3 regions of the Veillonella intestinalis genome follow, and region 2 is predicted to be linked to each of the others. Evidence: riboswitches for the same ligand, from Rfam matches in the RefSeq annotation. Region 2 holds a riboswitch; each other region holds the start of a gene.

Region 1 (6,859 bases), on a different contig from region 2:
ACAATTGGATGGTACGTTAGCTCAATTAATTCGTACTATTCGTGAAGATTTAATTGCTTTAATTGCTCATTTAGAAGTGGCTATTGATTATCCAGAAGAAGATATTGAAGAACTTACGATGGATGAAACAGCGGCTAAATTGCGACCAATTTTAGGACAAATTGATAATTTATTGGCTATGGCTAATCGAGGGCGTCTATTGCGTGATGGTATAGTTACAGCCATTGTAGGTCGTCCTAATGCGGGCAAATCAAGTTTGATGAATGCTTTATTACGTGAAAACCGAGCCATTGTTACGGATGTACCAGGAACGACTCGCGATAGTATTGAAGAAGCTATTACGATTGAAGGAATTCCTGTACGTTTGATTGATACAGCAGGGATTCGTGAAACCGATGATATTGTAGAAAAAATCGGAGTTGATCGTGCAAAAGAGTATTTAGAATCAGCACAAATCGTAGTTTGTGTTATTGATGCTTCAAAGCCATTAACAGCGGAAGAAGAAGTGATGCTACGAAGTACTTCAGGAAAAAATACGATAGTCTTTCTTAATAAAGCGGATAAAGGGGCTGTTATTACAGAATCTACAGTAAGTGATTATGGTGAATTTACTGTAATTGCTACTATTAGTGCAGCTAATGGAGAAGGTATGGACGTGTTAGCAGAAGCTGTAAAACAATTAGTTTATGGTGGCACTGTTCAAAATGAATCCACTGCTTTATTAAGTAATGTTCGTCATATTACATTGATGGAACAAGCAAAAAGCCAATTAGAAACTTCTTTGTCAACGATTGAATCAGGATTACCAGTTGATTTTGTAGTAACTGATATGCGTGAAGCTTGGGAGCGTTTAGGGGATATTACAGGGGATAGTTTACGAGAATCTATGGTAGATGAGCTATTTAGTCGATTCTGCTTAGGTAAATAAGATAGCCTCGCAAGAGGGATAGGAGATAGTATGTACACAGTTGATACGTATGATATTATTGTCATTGGTGGTGGTCATGCTGGTTGTGAAGCAGCACTTGCTACAGCTCGTATGGGACAACGCACGTTAATGGCAACCCTTAATTTAGATAATATTGCCCTTATGCCATGTAATCCAGCCGTAGGTGGACCAGGTAAAAGTCATTTAGTTTATGAATTAGATGCTTTAGGTGGTCAAATGGCTATTAATGCAGATGCTACAGCTATACAAATGCGTATGCTTAACACTGGTAAAGGGCCAGCCGTTCATTCGTTACGAGCACAATCAGATAAAGTAGCTTATCAACGTTTAATGAAAGAGACGCTAGAAAACACAGATAATCTAAATGTAAAGCAAATTATGGTCAATGAATTGCTTATTGAAGATGGTAAAGTGAAAGGAATTTTAAGTGAACTAGGTGAAGTATATGAAGCAAAGGCTATCATACTTTGCACTGGTACTTACTTAAAAGGTAAAATTATTACAGGCGAATTGACCTATACAGGTGGTCCTAATGGACAGCGTACGGCTGAATTATTATCAGATTCTTTACGTAAGCATGGCATTGAATTAATGCGTTTTAAAACGGGCACACCAGCTCGTGTAGATAAGCGTACTTTGACTTTAGAGCATATGACGGAACAACCAGGGGATGGCATGTATCGCTCATTCTCCTTTATGTCTGATTGGACAAATCGCAATGAACAAGTATGTTGGTTGACATATACGAGTGAAGAAACGCATGATATTATTCGTGCTAATTTAAACAGAGCCCCTATGTATACAGGTATCATTGAAGGTACAGGCCCTCGCTATTGCCCTTCTATTGAAGATAAGGTAGTGCGTTTCAGTGATAAGAATCGCCATCAATTATTTGTTGAGCCAGAAGGTAATCATACTAATGAAATGTATGTTCAAGGTATGAGTACAAGTTTGCCAATTGATGTGCAATACAAATTCTTGCGTACAATTCCAGGCCTTGAAGGGGTTGAAATTATGCGTCCTGCTTATGCTATTGAATACGATTGCTTAAATCCTTTGCAATTGACTCCAGCTTTGCAGGTTAAATCCATTAAAGGTTTATATTCTGCAGGACAAGCTAATGGCACTTCTGGTTATGAAGAAGCAGCTGCTCAAGGTTTAATGGCTGGTATTAATGCAGCTTTATACTTACAGGGTAAAGAGCCATTCATTTTATCGCGTTCAGAAGCGTATATTGGTGTATTAATTGACGATTTAGTAACTAAAGGGACGAAAGAACCGTATCGCATGATGACAAGTCGAAGTGAATATCGTTTATTATTACGTCAAGATAATGCGGATATGCGTTTAACTGAAAAAGGCTATGAAATTGGCCTTGTTACAGAAGAACGATATGCTCGTTTTAAAGCAAAGAAAGCCTTAATTGAACAAGGATTAGCTGAATTACAAAATACGCCAATTAATCCATCAACTGAAGTACAGGCTAAATTAGAAGCTATGGGAACAGCGCCTATTAAGACTGGTATTAAAGCATTTGATTTAGTAAAACGTAATGAGTTATCGTATGGTGATGTAGCGGAATCATTCAATTTATCCCGTTATACGCCAGATGTGGAAGAAGAAATCGACATTATGATCACTTATGATGGTTATATTAAAAAACAAATGGAACAAGTGGCTAAAGTGCGAAAATTAGAAGAAAAGATTATTCCCGCTGATTGGGACTATGAGACTATGAAGGGCATTTCCTTAGAAGCGAAACAGAAATTAGCACAAATTAAACCTCATTCCATTGGCCAAGCTAGTCGTATTTCTGGTGTTTCACCAGCGGATGTATCTGTATTGTTGATTCAATTAGAGCAATATCGTCGTGAACAACAATCCTAGGAGGGTCTATGAACTTTACTGATAATTTAGCTGTTCAATTAGAAGCTGCTGGTTTTAAGGCAACCGCAAAGCAGTTGGGACAATTTAATACATTTTATGAAATGCTTATAGAGACCAATAAAAGCTTAAATTTAACGGCTATTACAGATCCTCATGAAGTAGCAGTAAAGCATTTTGTAGACTCTTTAACAGCATTAGATACTGTTTCCGATGAAACAGCAAAGGTCCATACTACTGATGGAGCAATTCAACATACTACAAACTCTTTAATTGGTGTAGTATTTAAAGAAGGCGCTAAGTTGTTAGACCTGGGGACAGGCGCTGGTTTTCCAGGCATTCCATTAGCTATTATGCGTCCTGATTTAAAAATTACTTTATTTGATTCCTTACAAAAGAGACTTACTTTTTTAGAGTCAGTTATTACAGCGTTAGACTTATCTAATGTCATAACTTTACATGGTCGTGCTGAAGACATGAGTCATACTTTAGATCATCGAGGGATTTATGATATTGTAACCAGTCGTGCGGTTGCTAGATTACCTATTTTATTAGAATGGGCATTGCCTTATGTGAAACAGAATGGTTACATGGTAGCTTTAAAAGGGGCTGCTTATGAAGAGGAAATAGGCGAAGCAAAGAAAGCTTTACAAGTATTAAAAGGCGAAATTGCTAATATGAAGCCGGTTCAATTACCGACGTTAACAGATAAGCGAGCAATTATTTATACACGTAAAACAGGTGTTACGCCTAAGCAGTATCCTCGAAAACCAAAAGAGATTAAGTTAAAACCGTTAGTATAATTAAATAGATAATAGAATAGATGGTTGAGTAAATAATAGCCTAAATAACTAAATATAATTGGACAAATAATATAAAACCCCTGTGTTGAAGGTTTTACCTATAACAAAGTGTATTTTTTACATATAGGTGAAACCCTGCATACTCAGGGGTTTTTCTTGACAATCTATAGTGTAGACGGTATTCTATTTTTATATGTTAGCCTTATCAAGAGCGATGGAGGGACTTGGCCCAATGATATCCGGCAACCAGCAATAGCAAGGTGCTACTTCCAACAGGAAACTGATAGATAAGGAGAGATCCTCTATCTAAGTTAGATAGAGGTTTTTTTTAGATAGAGGAGATGTGCGTATGGCAATTTATAATGGACGTTTACCACAAATTGATATAGATGAAGCCACACGCTATGCAGGTTTGCAGAAGGCCAAAGAGTTTCCAAAAGAATATGTCAAAGAGGCTTGTTTAGAAGTTCAATTGGTGGCAGATCCTAGCGGTGTATATGAAGCTTATGAATATGATGCTAAACAGGGGCTGATTAAGAGTAATCCACCACTTCAAATTGAAGGAAGTTCTATTCGTGAGCATTTAGGCAATGCTACTAAAGTCTATGTTATGGCAGTTACCCTTGGTGAAGATGTAGAATTACGCAGTGCTGAATTATTTAAGGACGGTAATTATACACTGGGGTTATTGATGGATGCAGCGGCTACGGCAGCAGTAGAACAAGTAGCTAATCAAGTCAATGAAGTAATACAGCAAGAAGCTGAAAAAGCTGGATATAAGACAACTTGGCGTTTTAGTCCTGGATATGGTAATTGGGATTTAACAGTACAAAAGGACTTAGCCCGTATTATAGGTGCTGAAAAAATTAATGTATCAGTGACTGATAGTTTTTTATTATTTCCGAGAAAATCAGTGACTGCTATTATCGGTTGTATGCCTAATGATGAAGAGGTATTAACTAAGCGAGGTTGTACATCTTGTGCTCAAGTAAATTGTATATCACGAAAAATATGAGTATATGAGTATCAAAATGTAAGATTAGTATAGGGATAAATTAGAGAGATGAGGCGATAGTATGTATATTTTTGATGGTGCTATGGGCACAATGTTACAACAATCAGGGCTAGTAGAAGGGGAATGTCCTGAATTATTTAATGTGAATCAACCAGATATAGTGACGGCTATTCATAAAGCATATTTACAAAGTGGTAGTGATATCATAACAACCAATACATTTGGTGCGTGTAGTTTAAAATTAGTTGATTATGGCTTAGCTCATAGAGTTAAGGATATAAATACAGCAGCTGTAAAAGTAGCCAAACAAGCTATAGCATCAGTTAAAAAAGAGGCTAAAGTGGCAGGATCTATGGGACCTACAGGTCAATTTATAGAACCTTTGGGACAAATTAGTTTTGATGAAGTCTATAATTCTTATTATGAACAAGCTCTTGCTTTAATTGAAGCAGGTGTGGACTTTATTATTATTGAAACTATTATTGATATACAGGAAATGCGGGCTGCTTTATTAGCGGCTCTTGATGCGCGTAAAACTCTTAATAAAACAAAAGAAGAAGTGGGTGTTATCTGCCAATTTTCATTTAATGAAGATGGCCGAACTATTACAGGTACACCACCAGAAGTAGCGGCTATTACAGTAGAAGCTATGGGCGCTGATGTAGTAGGTATTAATTGTTCCTTGGGACCTGAGCAATTAATTCCTTTAGTAGAACGGTTAGCATCGGTTACTAATTTGCCTATAAGTGCTCAACCTAATGCAGGTATGCCTAAATTAGTCGGTAAAGAAACGATATTTCCTTTATCACCGGTTGAAATGGGCGAATATGTACCGGCTTTAATAGATGCTGGGGCTACCTTTTTAGGTGCTTGTTGTGGTAGTACATCAGCACATATTAGTGAAATTGCAAAGGCAGCTCATAGCCATACACCTAAAGAGAGAATGACTGTAGCGCCATTTACAGTCTTTACTAGTCGTACTAATTTTGTAAAAGTTGGCCATAAGGAAAAACCAATTATTATTGGAGAACGCATTAATCCAACTGGGCGGAAGGTATTAGCTAAAGAGATTAAAGAAGGTCGTTTTGCTATGGTGAAACGAGATGCTTTAGCACAAGTGGCAGCTGGTGCTGATGTGTTGGATGTAAATATGGGTGTACCTGATATAGATGTAGCTGCTACTATGAAACGGGCTATTATGGAATTAACAATGCTAGTAGATGTGCCTTTATCAATTGATACTATAGATTCAGCCGCTATGGAAGCAGGTTTAAAAGCATATCCAGGTCGTCCTTTGATTAATTCTGTGAATGCAGAACCAGAACAACTAGAACGTGTATTGCCTTTAGCTAAGCGGTATGGAGCTGCAGTGCTTTGTTTACCTTTAGGAAAAGGTGATTTACCAGTTGTGGCTGAAGAGCGCGTTGCTTTGGCCAAAGAAATTGTTTTGGCAGCTTATGAAGTTGGTTTACGCAGTGAAGATTTATTACTTGATCCATTAGTGCTTACCTTGGCTAGTGGTCAAGATAGTGCTATACAGACCTTGCGTACGCTAGCCATGTATAAAGAAACTTTTGGTTTTCCTACAGTTATGGGTTTGTCTAATGTATCCTTTGGACTGCCACAGCGACCGTATTTAAATAGTCAATTCTTAACGATGGCTTTATCACATGGATTAACAGCACCTATATTAAACCCTTTAAATAGCACTGTTAAAAAAGCGTTTATAGCGGGACGTACTTTATTAGGTTTTGATCCAGCAGCCGCCGAATTTATTGCTGATTATGGTCAAGATGAAGAAGCTATGCCAATTGGTATTGTGACAGCTAATAAAATAGAAAAAGCAGTATTTAATAGTGAGGATCCTCTAGAAAATATTAAGCATGCTGTAGAGCAAGGGGAAAAAGAATTAGTTATTGAATTAGTGGAACAAGCGTTAGCAGAGGGACTTGATCCTTTAAAAATTACTAAGCAGGCTTTATCTGAAGCAATGAATGTAGTGGGGGATAAATTTGGCAGCGGTAAGGTGTTTTTGCCACAAGTTATGCTAGCTGCAGAGGCTATGCAAGGTGCTTTTCAGACTATTAAACGTGTACTACCTGAAAATGATGGACTTACACGAGCTACAGTTATAGTGGCTACAGTTAAAGGTGATATTCATGATTTAGGTAAAAATATAGTAGCTGCTTTGTTAGAAAATAATGGCTA
Region 2 (6,859 bases):
GAATCCTGCAGGGCCATATAAAAATGGTACTGGCGAAATCAATACACCTATTGCTTGTGGCGGTATTTCCGTAAATCCTGGTGATATCATTGTGATGGACCAAGATGGTGTTATTGTTGTACCATGGCAAGATGCAGCTGAAATAATTGAGAGTGCTAAGAAATTACAAGCTGAAGATGCTGAAAAAGTACATGAAGCATTAATTGGCGAAGCCGATCGTCAATGGATTGAAGACCAGTTGAAAGAACAAGGGACTGAGATAATTGATGGACAATATTAAATAATCAAGTCGATAGAATATTAGTGGTATATACATAGATAAGCGTGCCTGTAGTTATTTGTCCTGGCGATGCAAGCATCAAGGGACTTCATAACTACAGGCACGCTTTCTATTTTTTACACAAATAAATTTCTATCAACTTGATTATTTAGTGTTTAGGAGGGTGGGTAGAGGGACTTCATAACTATGTAATCTTTTTATTTAAGCACAGTACACATTAGTGAAAATGTAACTATTTAATATTGTAAAGATAGGGGCAGCGTGGGACTTCATAACTACAGGCACGCTTTTTATTTTTTACACAAATAAATTTCTATCAACTTAATTATTTAATGTTTAGAAGAGCGAGTAGAGGGTAAAGGGACTTCATAACTATACAATCTTTTTATTTAAGCACAGTACACATTAGTGAAAATGTAATTATTTACACTAAATTTTGTGGTGTACCGGCTTCCCATTGTTTTATGTTTTCAATAACAATGTCGGCTCTTGTTTCAAGGGCTTCTTTGCTAGCAAAGGCGACATGAGGTGTTAAGACAGTATTTTTTGCATGACAGAGTGGATGGTCAGCTGGAATTGGTGGTTCCATTTCAAAAACATCGATACCAGCACCAGCTAAACGGCCTTCGTTTAAAGCAGCGGCTAAAGCTTCGCTATCTACTACTGGACCACGAGCTGTGTTAATAAGAACTGCAGATGACTTCATGAGTTTGATTGTTTCTGCATCCACTAAGCCTTTGGTGTCTTCTGTAAGTGGTGTATGTAAAGATACGAAGTCAGCTTGACGGAACAACTCTTCTTTGGAAACAAAGGTAACACCTTTAGCTATTAAATCAGGTTTTTCACTGCGATTATATGCAATAACACGACAGCCAAAGGCAAGGGCAATTTCGGCTACACGTTTACCAATAGCACCAGTGCCAACAACGCCAAATGTTTTACCGAATAATTCAAAACCAACAAGTCCTGTTTTGGTGCCTTCATGACGACTTTGGTGGTCACATGGAACGATGTTGCGACATACAGAGATGGCTAGGCCAAAGGCTAATTCAGCAACTGCATTGGTGGAGTAGCCCGCTGCATTACATACAGTAATATTACGTTCACGACAAGTAGCCAAATCAACATGATCCACACCTGTAAAGGCAATCGAAATCATTTTTAAATTTGGACATTGGCGAATAATATCACCAGATAATTTTTGATTGGCTAAGATTAGGACATCAGCTTCTTTTACACGGTCCAATAATTTAGCCTGATCTAATTCTTGAGTTTCAGGATAGAAAAACTCATGACCCGCTGCTTTAAGTGGTGCTGATACGGCTTCAATTTTTTCTGCTGATACGCCTAATGGCTCCATTACGATAATTTTCATGGTGTCACCTCGTTAATTTAGATTCAAAGATAGATTATACATTGTCTTTATTATACGCCAAATATCGAAGGTGTTCAATGAAGTTGATACCAGACTTAAGAATTTATTATTGCAAAGTTTATACAGGTTCTTGGCTTAGAAATTCTCTTTTGGTGGAAGAGAATCTATTTATATCAATGCCTTGTCTAGGCTTAGGGCTAGGGAATTTATATAAAGGCTATATTGCTATTTTATAAAAAAAGAGTAAAATATAAGAAGATTTTACATACTGTTTAAGCAATTATTACAGATTTTAAGTTAGTATAATGTATTTAAAGTTATGAGGGATATTGTGAGAAAAGTTAATATTGTTACATTTTTGTTTCTGTTAGCAGCAATACCGCTTGCTATATGCTTACCTAAGTGGGCTTTTTGGGAAAATCATTGGGTAGAAAATATGCAGGCTGTAGTTTTACTAGGTGCTTGTCTGTTTAATTTTGTTTGGGCTATAAAGAGTGAAGACTCAATCAGTTATTTGAAATCAATATATATAAGTGAGGCTATTTTATTTTTAGTTGCCTTTGGCCGTGAAATTAGTTGGGGCCGTATATTTTATCCAGTCGGTATGGGATCGGAAGGACCTGAATTTTTAAGTATCAAAGAAGTGTGGTTTGGGCCTTATTTACCTTGGGTATTAGGTCTTGCCGGACTTATATTACTTTATAATTTATGGCGAAGTCGTACTTTGATACGATCTATATTTAGTCAGTATAAGAGCGATCATACGATTCGTCTGTATTTAGTTCTTTTTATATTGGGATTAGTTTTAAGTGAAACGGTTTTTGAAAAGAATTTAATTACGCCTTTAGAACCGTATCATCAAGGTTTTGAGGAAGTGTTTGAGCTGATTGCTTATTGGTCAGCATTTGCCATATCGTATCGTTTGAAACAGCTATTCATGCATTTGCCAAGATAGTTGGCACAGTAATTTGGCTATTTAGTAAACAAAGCCAAAGTATAATATGTAATATATAAAAAAGCAGCTTATAGATAAAAATATAAATAGAAGATAAAAGTATAAATAGAAGGTAGAAGTCTAAATAGAAGAGAGAAGAAAAAATAAAGATAAAAAATAAAACGAAAGATATATGTCTAGTGGTGCAGGAATTTAATGTAAAATTCTATAGAGTTTTACATTAAATTCCTTATTTTTTTAAGACCATAACTATTAGTAAATGCATAGTAAATATGCACAAAGTTTATCTAATTCCTATTTGAAAATAGGACATTTAAGATGATATACTACAAAGAGACATCACTCACAACCATGAATCGCATGGTCGAGGTCCATTCCGGCAGATGTCGGGGTATTTGAATACATAACTAGTATTATATTGTGTGAGGTGCAAAATTATGAGTTTCGAAAGTCGATTCCAACACATTGATCGTCGTGTCCCAATTGCTGAAGATAACATTGCGATTGTACATGATTTGGAAAAATGTAAAAACTGTACATTATGTCGTCGTGCTTGTGCAGACGTGATGGGTGTACTTGACTACTATGATTTAGAATCTACAGGGGATAATCCTATCTGTGTTCATTGTGGTCAATGTGCCGCTGCGTGTCCATTCGATTCCATGAATGAACGTAGTGAATTAGATCAAGTAAAAGCAGCGATTGCTGATCCAGATAAAATTGTTGTTATTCAAACAGCACCAGCTGTACGCGTTGGTATTGGTGAAGAATTTGGTTATGAACCAGGTTCCTTCTTAGAAGGTAAAATGATTGGTGCCCTTCGTGCCTTAGGTGCGGACTATGTAGTTGACACTAATTTTGGTGCTGACTTAACTATCATGGAAGAAGCTAGCGAATTAATTGAACGTGTTATTAATGGTCATGGCGAATTGCCACAGTTCACTAGTTGCTGTCCAGCATGGGTAAAATTTGCTGAAACATATTATCCAGAATATTTACCTAATATTTCTACAACTCGTAGCTGTATTGCTATGGAAGCAGCTATGTTAAAAACATATTTTGCTGAAAAAATGAAATTGGATCCAGAAAAAATTGTATCCGTAAGTGTAGCACCATGTACAGCTAAGAAATTTGAAATTCGTCGTCCAGAACAGAACAAATCTGCTGAATACTGGGGCAAAGAAGATCTTCGCGATACTGATTATTGCATTACTACTCGTGAGTTTGCAAAATGGATTCGTGAGTCTGGTATTGATTTCACACAAGTAGAAGAATCTACTATGGATAAATATATTGGTGCTGAAACTGGTGGTAGTGTTATTTTCTGTAACACTGGTGGCGTAATGGAAGCGGCTATGCGTAGTGCTTACAAATTCATCACTGGTAATGAACCATCTCCAGAACCTTTCACTAACTTACAAGATGTTCGTGGTATGGAAGGTGTTAAAGAAGCTGACGTTGAAATCGCTGGTAAAACATTAAAAGTTGCCGTAGTTCATGGTGGTAAAAATATCCGCGATTTCTTAGATAATATGAAAGCAACTGGCAAGAAATATGATTTCATTGAAATGATGGCTTGCCGTGGTGGTTGTATTGGTGGTGGCGGTCAGCCACGCGTTAAAATGCCAGTAGCTGATAAAGTAAAATCAGCTCGTATTGAAGGTATTTATAAAGCTGATTCTGAAATGAAACTTCGTTCCAGCTATGAAAATCCAGAAATTAAGGCAATTTACGAAGAATTCTTAGGTAAACCATTAGGGGAACGTTCCGAAGAATTGTTACATACTCATTACACTGATCGCAGTGCTGATTTAGGTGTTCGTAAAGATGTAACACCTGAAACTTGTCCAACATCTCCTAAATTTAAAAAGCCTGAATAAAACTAGGCTATTATATATTGAGATGAGACTAGTTTTACTATAGCTTAACTATAAGACAAATAGGGCATTGGAGGCTGGTGCTAAGCATTAGCTTCAATGCCCTTTTTATATACTAAGTAAAAAGCAGAGGGTAGATTATTATTTTATAGCTATGCTTGCTGGTACAACTACAGTTGACAGATATGTTTTATTTGAAGTATCATAATATATATCCAAAAGGTGATATTTAATATGCCTTTATTAATAATTGTATAGTATCATCCAGAGCAGCTGAGGGAACTGGCCCATTGATGCTGCGGCAACCTGCTTTATAATTGGGGTTATGAAGCAAGGTGCTAAGTCCAACGGGAAACCGACAGATGATAAGACATAGGTCGTCATTTGTTGACGACTTTTTTTATTTATGGGCCACTAGGAGAGGAGACTGAGAGTATGAGTAATACAAAACAAGTAATCGGTAAAGGACCATTTCGTTATGATGTAGTAGGTAGCTTTTTGCGACCTGATGCAGTAAAAGAAGCTCGTCAAGCCGTCGAAGCAGGCAAGATAAATGCAGTAGAATTACGTAAAGTAGAAGATGATTCAATTCGCGATTTGATTAATAAAGAAGTAGAAGTAGGCTTACGAGCTGTAACTGATGGTGAGTTCCGTCGAGCTTACTGGCATTTGGACTTTTTAGAACAATTAGTGGGTGTTGAGCGAATTAAAGCAGAACAGTGGTCTGTGGCTTTCAAAGGGCATCAGCCAAAGGCGGCTACGCTTAAAATCGTAGGTGACATTGATTTCCCTGAGGATCATCCATTTATAAAAGACTTTCAGTTTGTGAAAGAATGTGCAGGGGATAGCGCTGTTGCTAAATTTACGATTCCTTCACCATCTATGCTTCATTTGATTTGTTGTGTCCGTGAAGAACATTATGAAGCATTACCACAATATGCGCAAGAAGAAGCCTTATTTGAGGCTATTGCTAAAGCATATCGCAAGGCAATTCAAGCTTTTTATGCAGCTGGTTGTCGTTATTTGCAATTAGATGATACTTCTTGGGGTGAATTTTGTGATGAAACTAAGCGTAAAGAATATGCAGCTCGTGGCTTAGATTTGCAATATATTGCTAAAAAATATGTGGAAGTTATTAATTATGCATTAGAAGGAAAACCAGATGATTTAGCCGTGACTATGCATATTTGTCGTGGTAATTTTAGATCGACTTGGTTCTCGTCTGGTGGTTATGAACCAATTGCAGAGACCTTGTTTGGTCATTGTCATATTGATGGCTTCTTCTTGGAGTATGACTCTGATAGAGCGGGTGGTTTTGCACCATTGCGGTTTATTAAAAATCAAAAAGTGGTACTAGGTTTAGTGACTTCTAAATTCCCTGAGTTAGAAAAAGAAGAAGATTTATTAGCCCGTATTGAAGAAGCATCGCTATATGTACCAAAAGAACAATTAGCCTTAAGTCCACAGTGTGGCTTTGCCTCCACGGAGGAAGGCAATAATCTAACTGAAGCAGAGCAATTTGCGAAGTTAGCCCTTATTAAACGTGTGGCAGAAAAGGCTTGGGGGCCTTATGAAGATTGATGAAACAAATAAAGGTCGGGAAGCCTTTCGCTATGCTTTCCCCCTAACAGTACCGATTTGTGCTAGTTTCCTTTTTTTAGGAATTTCTTATGGCTTGTATGCAGTAGGACAGGGCTTGCCTTGGTATTTGCCATTTCTTATGAGTGCTACTATTTTTGCAGGATCTATGGAGTTTGTCACTGTAGCCTTGTTGGCTGCGCCATTTGATCCTTTAGGGGCATTCGTATTAGCTTTTATGGTCAATGGGCGTCATATTTTTTATGGCCTTACTATGTTGACTCGTTATGGCCCCTTAGATTGGAAGAAATATCCGTTGATTTATGGTTTATGTGATGAAACATTTGCTATTAATGCGACCATTAATTTACCGAGTCAAATTGATCGAGGGTGGTTTTATTTACATGTAACTTGGCTAAACTATATATATTGGGTAGGCGGTGTTGCCCTTGGCGCTATAGGGAGTCATTTTATTAAATTCAATATGCAAGGGATTGAATTTATTTTAACGGCCTTATTTACAGTCATATTTTTAGACATGTTATTAACAGCTAAAAAATATCAGTCTGGTTTGATTGGTTTCTTCGTGGCACTTGGCATGCTGTATTTGTTAGGTCCTAATTTATTTATTTTGCCAGCCATGGCATTGATGGTCATTATATTCTGTGGACTCTTTTGGTTTAATAGTAAGGGTGAAAAGGAGGCGCGTAATATATGACTGGTTGGGAAATTGTACTTACGATTGGTGCTGTTGTTTTAGGCACTATGGCAACGCGGTTTACCCCATTTCTTAT
Region 3 (6,859 bases), on a different contig from region 2:
TCCCCACATAATCCAACAGAGTAAAGGAAATAGAGCTAAAAGAATTTCTGCTGTAATCGCTATAGGTTCACCCCAGCGATGTAGCCCAGGCCATAATAAATAGCCTAAAACTGCCCATAATAAAGTGAGAATAACAAATACAGCAAAGGTTAATTTAAAATACAAAGGATATTGTCCTAAGCTTTCTTGTTGATTACGCATTCAGTGTTAATCCTGCCTTTACTTGATGTCCACGACAAAAGTCGCCAGCGTTCATGCGTTTCTTATTATCTGGCTGTACTTCTACTATTTCTAATACACCACTGCCAGTAGTTACAAAGAAACTTTTCTCTGTTACAGCTACAATTGTACCTGGCATAGTTGTAGCTACATTAGGTAATAAATTGGATAGTAAGGTGGTATCTTTAACTACATGTGCTTGCCATACTTTAATACGTTTACCATCGTCAAAAAAAGTGAAACAGCCTGGCGCTGGACTAAGACCTCTAATTTGATTAGCCAATTCCTCAGCGCTGCAATTCCAATCTAAGGCTCCCATGTCTTTGGTTATCTTATTAGCATAAGTAGCCAATGTATTGTCCTGCTTAACCGGTTGTAGAGTGCCAGCTATAGCTTTTGCTAACACTTCGTTAATGACTTCGCCCCCCATAGGTGCTATACGGTCAAATAATTCACCCGTTGTTTCATCTGGTTTTATCCCTAACGGAATGATTTCAAGCATATCACCTGTATCTAGGCCATCATTCATTTGCATAATTGTCACGCCTGTTTCCGTATCGCCATTTAAAATAGCCCAATGGATCGGTGCGGCACCACGATATTTTGGTAATAAGGATGCATGTACATTAATGCATCCATATTTAGGTAAACGAATAAGCCATGGCGGTAAAATTTTACCATAAGCGACTACTACTACCACATCAGGTGCTAGCGAACGCAATAAGGTTTCAGACTCTTCATCACGTAACGTAACTGGTTGATATACAGGTGCATCAGCTGCTAAAGCACACTCTTTAACTGGTGGCATTTGCACTTTTTTGCCACGTCCTTTTTGTTTATCTGGCTGGCAAAAAACGCCGACTACTTTATGCGGGCCATCAATTAAAGCCTGTAAAGTAGGTACAGCAAAATCAGGGGTTCCCATAAAAATAACCCGTAATGACTCCATGTATACCTCCTATGCTTGTGCTGATTCTTTTACAATATCTGCTTCCGCTTCTGCCATAGCCACTGCATTTTCATCTTTTAATTTATAAGCAGCTTCTACTTTTTCTATGAATAAAATACCATTTAAATGATCAATTTCATGTTGAATAATTCGAGCTAAAAAGCCTTCCGCTTTTAATTTTTTCTTTTTATTATGACGATCAATATAGTGAACTTCGATATCTTGATAACGTTTAACATCACCAAAATACCCTGGTACACTTAAACAACCTTCCACACCGATTTGCTCACCATCGGCTTTAACAATTTCTGGGTTAATAAATTCTTGTAAGCCAGTACCGTCGTCCACTACAATGATTCGTTGTGAAACATTAACTTGCGGTGCTGCTAAACCACAACCATCAGCAACACGCATAGTTTCCGCCATATCATCTAATAATTGACGTAATTTTTTATTCACAAAGTCAACTGGCTCTGCCACTTTTTTTAATACGGGATGTCCCGCTTTTACAATATCTAAAACTGCCATACTTCCTCCTATTAAACAGGATCTACATCAATATGTAATCCTTCTTGTGTAAAAATCCATGAATTGTATATAAAGTCTTTTATGGACTCTAAATTATTGCCTCGCACCATAATAGCCACACGATATAAATCACGTACTTTCTTGATACCTTCTTCATAAGGCCCCATAATATCAAGCTCACCTGGCACTGCAAAAGGCTCCAACGCAGTAACAATCTTTTCTGCAATGGCCATCGCTTTAGATGACTCTTTATGCTGGATTCGAAAATGCATCATCGCGCCTAGCGGTGGATACCCGAGCATTTCACGGGCCTGTATTTCTTCATTATAAAAGCCAATATAATCATGAGCCTTACTCTTTATTATAGCATAATGTAGCGGATTATAGGTTTGAATTACTACTTGCCCTTTCCCCGTACTTCGTCCAGCACGGCCTGCTACCTGTGTTAATAAGTCAAAGGTTCGCTCTGAAGCACTATATAAAGGAATATTTAATACCGAGTCCGCTGTCAATACGCCAACGGCAGTAACACCTTTAAAATCATGACCTTTCGCCACCATTTGAGTACCTAGTAAAATATCGTATGCCCCAGCACCAAAATCAGCCAGAATTTGTTCACCATTGCCCTTTTTAGCGGTGACATCTTGATCTAAACGGGCAATACGAGCCTTTGGAAAATTACGCTGTAATTCTTCTTCTACTTTTTGTGTGCCAGAACCAAAGAATTTAATCTTCTGGCTACCACAATGAGGACATACTTTTGGTACAGGCTCATGATATTCACAATAATGACATCGTAACGCATCACCACTTTGGTGATATACCATAGCAACATCACAATGAGGACACTTAATCGGTTCACCACATTCACGACACATAACAAAGGTACTATACCCACGACGATTCAATAAAACAATCATCTGTTCTTTATTCGCTAGCGTTTGACGAATTAAATGACTCATGGCTCCTGAAAATACAGAATAATTGCCATACATCATTTCTTCTTTCATATCAATAATCTGTACTTTAGGTAATGGCTGGTGAAAAATTCGATGCTTTAATTCTAAAAGCTTATACATTCCCTCTTTAGCCAAATAATACGACTCAATAGATGGCGTAGCCGAACCTAAAATTAAAGGGCAATGATTGGCCTTAGAACGCCACTGAGCCACTTCACGAGCATGATAACGGACCATATCTTCTTGTTTATATGATGTATCATGCTCCTCATCTACTATAATAAGCCCAATATCTTCAGTAGGCGCAAACACAGCTGACCGAGCACCAATTATAATGTGACTATCTTTACGTCGTAATCGTTCCCAATTATTATACCGCTCACTAATCGTTAACTTACTATGGAATACCACTACTTCATCACCAAATGCCTCTACAAACCGAGTAACAATTTGATTAGTTAACATAATTTCCGGTACCAGTACAATGGCAATACGATCCATAGCAATGCAATCGCTGGCTGCTTTCATATAAATTTGTGTTTTGCCACTACCAGTAACACCATGTAATAAAAAAGTATCAGCTACACAATTTGTAACCGCTGTTTTAATCGGTTCATAACATTGGCGCTGCTCATCAGTTAAGGATAACTCTTTCATTGGACAAGAATTAAACTTTGTCTTTGTTTGAGTATATCGCTCCTCTACCGTAATGCCTTCATACATCATGACTTGTTTAATAACCGGTAAGGTAAAACCGTCTTTTTGAAGGCTATGAACCGATGCAGTGCCTAACTCTTGTAAATAGAAACCTAATTCTCGCTGCTTTTTCCGTTTTAGTGGAATATGCGCTGGTTGAAACCAGGGCTGCACTACTAGCCATTGTTCTTTAGGCCGTTCATAACTTTTCAATTGTTTCTTATCAATAGTAAATAAACTTAACGCTTCCGATAAAGCGCATAAATAATATTTACTTAATTTTTCTGCTGTTGCTAGCATTTCCTGGGTAAACCACGGTTCTTTATCCAATACTGCTTGAATAGGCTTGATTTCATAAGAAGGAATCTCATCTAACTCACGATAGCCAATAAGTATACCTTCTTCTTTTGTTCGCCCTAAAGGGACAGCTACCCGTGTACCAATGGCAATTTCGCCTAATTGTGGCGGCACAGCATAGCTGAATGGACTATTCATTTTCTTTGCTGGGCGATTAATAATAACCTCCGCTACACGCATACTATCCCTCCTTTGCAGTATTTTTTATTATACCATTTTTTTCGATATTTTTAAATAAAAGACAGTCTTAGAATACAATAAAAAAATCGTCATACAAATTACGAAACGACAATATTCTTAAGAATGTCGAATGCCTATTTGTATGACGATTTTTAATTATAAGCCTGCTTCTTTACGAAGAATATCTGCTTTATCAGTATGTTCCCAAGGAAGATCAACATCAGTACGACCAAAGTGACCGTATGCTGCTGTTTGATGATAAATTGGACGAAGCAAGTCAAGCATTTCAATAATACCTGCTGGACGAAGGTCAAAATGTTTCTTAACAAGTTCCGCGATTTTTTCTTCCGCAACTTTAGCAGTGCCAAAAGTTTCCACCATAATGGATACTGGTTTTGCTACGCCAATAGCGTAAGCAATCTGAATTTCACATTTATCAGCAAGGCCAGCTGCTACAATGTTTTTAGCTACATAGCGAGCTGCATACGCTGCACTACGGTCAACTTTTGTAGGATCTTTACCAGAGAAAGCACCGCCCCCATGACGAGCCATACCACCGTAAGTATCTACAATAATTTTACGACCAGTTAAACCAGCATCCCCTTGAGGACCACCAATAACAAAACGGCCTGTTGGATTAATAAAGAATTTAGTATTTTCATCAACAAAACCTTCAGGTAATACTGGTTTAATTACTAATTCTTTTAAATCAGCTTCAATTTGTTCACGCGTTACTTCTGGACCATGTTGTGTAGAAATAACGATAGTTTCAATACGCTTAGGCACACCATCTACATATTCAACAGTTACCTGAGTTTTCCCATCGGGACGAAGATATGGTAAAGTACCATCTTTACGAACTTTAGTTAACTGACGGGATAAACGATGAGCCAACGCGATTGGCATAGGCATAAATTCTTCTGTTTCATTGGTAGCGTAACCAAACATCATACCTTGGTCACCAGCACCAATCTTATCAAATTTATCACTTCCGCCTTCACGAGTTTCAAGTGCATCATCAACACCCATAGCAATATCTACGGACTGTTCATCAATCGCTACATTAACACCACAAGTATCGCAATCAAAACCATATTTAGCACGAGTATATCCAATTTCACGAATAGTTTCACGCACTATATGATTAATATCAACATAACATTTAGTAGAAATTTCCCCTACTACATGAACCTGACCTGTTGTTACGAGCGTTTCGCAAGCAACATGAGCCGTTGGATCTTGTGCAAGAATTGCATCAAGCACAGCATCCGAAATTTGGTCAGCAATTTTATCAGGATGACCTTCTGTTACGGATTCTGATGTGAAAAAAACATGTTTTTCAGCCATTTACCCAATACCTCCATAAAAAAATTCCTCATCAGCCAAACGATGAGGAATCAAACCCCATCTTTCGGCATAGTACCGTCGGACTTAGCACCTTTTCATTATGAATGGTTGCTGTAGCTTCACAGGGCCTTTCCCTCCACTACTCTTGATGAGACAAAAGTTATTATTAAACTGATTGTGATACTTCATATCACTGATTCATTATACAATAGAATTACAATTCTGCCAAGGCTGAAATAATTCGCTTAGCTACATCAATTTTTGTCATAAGTGGCAATGGACGAACTTGACCACCTGGATAAATCAAGGTAACTTCATTAGTGTCAACATTAAAGCCTGCATTTTGCTTACTTACATCATTGGCCACTAACATATCAAGATTTTTGTTAAGTACCTTAGATTTGCCGTATTCAATAACATTTTGAGTTTCCGCAGCAAAACCAATTAACTTTTGATGAGTTTTATTCGCACCTAGCCCTTTAAGAATGTCTGGATTTTTGACTAATTTAAGTTCTAATGTATCCATCTTCTTAATTTTTGTGTCAGCCATATTCTCGACTCTAAAATCAGCTACAGCAGCGGCCATAATAACAGCATCACAATCTTCATAGCGACTATTTACAGCTTCTTCCATAGCTCTAGCAGAATCAACAGAAACTAATTCTACACCAAAAGGCACAGGCAAATTTGTTGGCGCGGAAATTAAAATTGTACGAGCACCAGCTAAGGCCGCTTGTTCAGCTATAGCATAGCCCATTTTTCCGCTTGAACGATTGCCAATATATCGCACTGGATCGATAGCTTCTTGTGTACCACCAGCTGTTACGATTACTGTCTTATTAGACAATAGATTAGTTTTCATCATGTGAAAAGATAACCACTCTACAATGCGAGCTGGTTCTGGTAAACGACCTTTCCCCGTTACACCACAAGCTAAATGACCACTATCAGCTTCTAAAATATGCATGCCTAATTCTCGTAAAGTATTCATATTTCGTTGCGTAATAGGGTTTTCATACATATTAGTATTCATAGCAGGGCATAAAAAGATAGGCGCTTTTGTTGCCATAAGCTGTGTAGTGAGCATATCATCAGCAATGCCAGATGCTAATTTACCAATTACATTAGCAGTAGCAGGTGCAACTACATAGGCATCAGCCCAAGTAGCCAATGCAATGTGCTCTACATTCCAATCATGAACATCTTCAAACATCTTTACAGCGACTGGATGTCCACTAATTTCACCAAATGTCATAGGGGATACAAATTTAGTTGCATTTTCAGTCATAACAACTTTTACTTCTGCCCCTAATTTACGAAGACGACTTACTACTTCTACTGCTTTATAAGCAGCAATACCACCAGATACACCTACGATTATGTGTTTATTTTTCATCCTCAACACCTATTATAGTTCACGTTTAGCGTACGCTTTATTTAATACCATCTTTAGTACGAGCAAAGCCAATTTTATCATCTGCAATTTCATGAAGCGCTACTGATACTGGTTTATCTGTATCAAGACCGGTAACCATAGCTTCATCGCCATCGGTTAATTCACGAGCTCGCTTCGCTGCTAATGTAACCAATGTATATTTACTATCTACATGTTTTTCTAAATCCT

The links. Region 2 has a riboswitch for S-adenosylmethionine ahead of NFR27_RS08865 (5-methyltetrahydropteroyltriglutamate--homocysteine S-methyltransferase). Riboswitches for the same ligand answer to the same signal wherever they lie in the genome.
Region 1: it holds a riboswitch for S-adenosylmethionine, as region 2 does, so the genes downstream of both, NFR27_RS05345 (vitamin B12 dependent-methionine synthase activation domain-containing protein) here and NFR27_RS08865 (5-methyltetrahydropteroyltriglutamate--homocysteine S-methyltransferase) in region 2, are expected to answer to the same signal.
Region 3: it holds a riboswitch for S-adenosylmethionine, as region 2 does, so the genes downstream of both, metK (methionine adenosyltransferase) here and NFR27_RS08865 (5-methyltetrahydropteroyltriglutamate--homocysteine S-methyltransferase) in region 2, are expected to answer to the same signal.

The regions. Positions count from the first base shown of each region.
Region 1 covers NZ_CALPCB010000005.1:123,946-130,804, reverse strand. The annotation lists gene mnmE (tRNA uridine-5-carboxymethylaminomethyl(34) synthesis GTPase MnmE) at 1-928, shown strand, start outside; gene mnmG (tRNA uridine-5-carboxymethylaminomethyl(34) synthesis enzyme MnmG) at 959-2,836, shown strand; gene rsmG (16S rRNA (guanine(527)-N(7))-methyltransferase RsmG) at 2,845-3,636, shown strand; SAM riboswitch class I at 3,836-3,930, shown strand; gene NFR27_RS05345 (vitamin B12 dependent-methionine synthase activation domain-containing protein) at 3,986-4,651, shown strand; gene NFR27_RS05340 (homocysteine S-methyltransferase family protein) at 4,713-6,859, shown strand, end outside.
Region 2 covers NZ_CALPCB010000010.1:34,155-41,013, forward strand. The annotation lists gene NFR27_RS08845 (RraA family protein) at 1-280, shown strand, start outside; gene NFR27_RS08850 (2-hydroxyacid dehydrogenase) at 705-1,655, opposite strand; gene NFR27_RS08855 (hypothetical protein) at 1,987-2,610, shown strand; gene NFR27_RS08860 ([FeFe] hydrogenase, group A) at 3,048-4,490, shown strand; SAM riboswitch class I at 4,745-4,856, shown strand; gene NFR27_RS08865 (5-methyltetrahydropteroyltriglutamate--homocysteine S-methyltransferase) at 4,923-6,068, shown strand; gene NFR27_RS08870 (AzlC family ABC transporter permease) at 6,058-6,783, shown strand; gene NFR27_RS08875 (branched-chain amino acid transporter permease) at 6,780-6,859, shown strand, end outside.
Region 3 covers NZ_CALPCB010000002.1:179,697-186,555, reverse strand. The annotation lists gene NFR27_RS02260 (DUF116 domain-containing protein) at 1-201, opposite strand, end outside; gene fmt (methionyl-tRNA formyltransferase) at 194-1,168, opposite strand; gene def (peptide deformylase) at 1,178-1,696, opposite strand; gene priA (replication restart helicase PriA) at 1,708-3,888, opposite strand; gene metK (methionine adenosyltransferase) at 4,045-5,235, opposite strand; SAM riboswitch class I at 5,290-5,390, opposite strand; gene coaBC (bifunctional phosphopantothenoylcysteine decarboxylase/phosphopantothenate--cysteine ligase CoaBC) at 5,450-6,631, opposite strand; gene rpoZ (DNA-directed RNA polymerase subunit omega) at 6,669-6,859, opposite strand, start outside.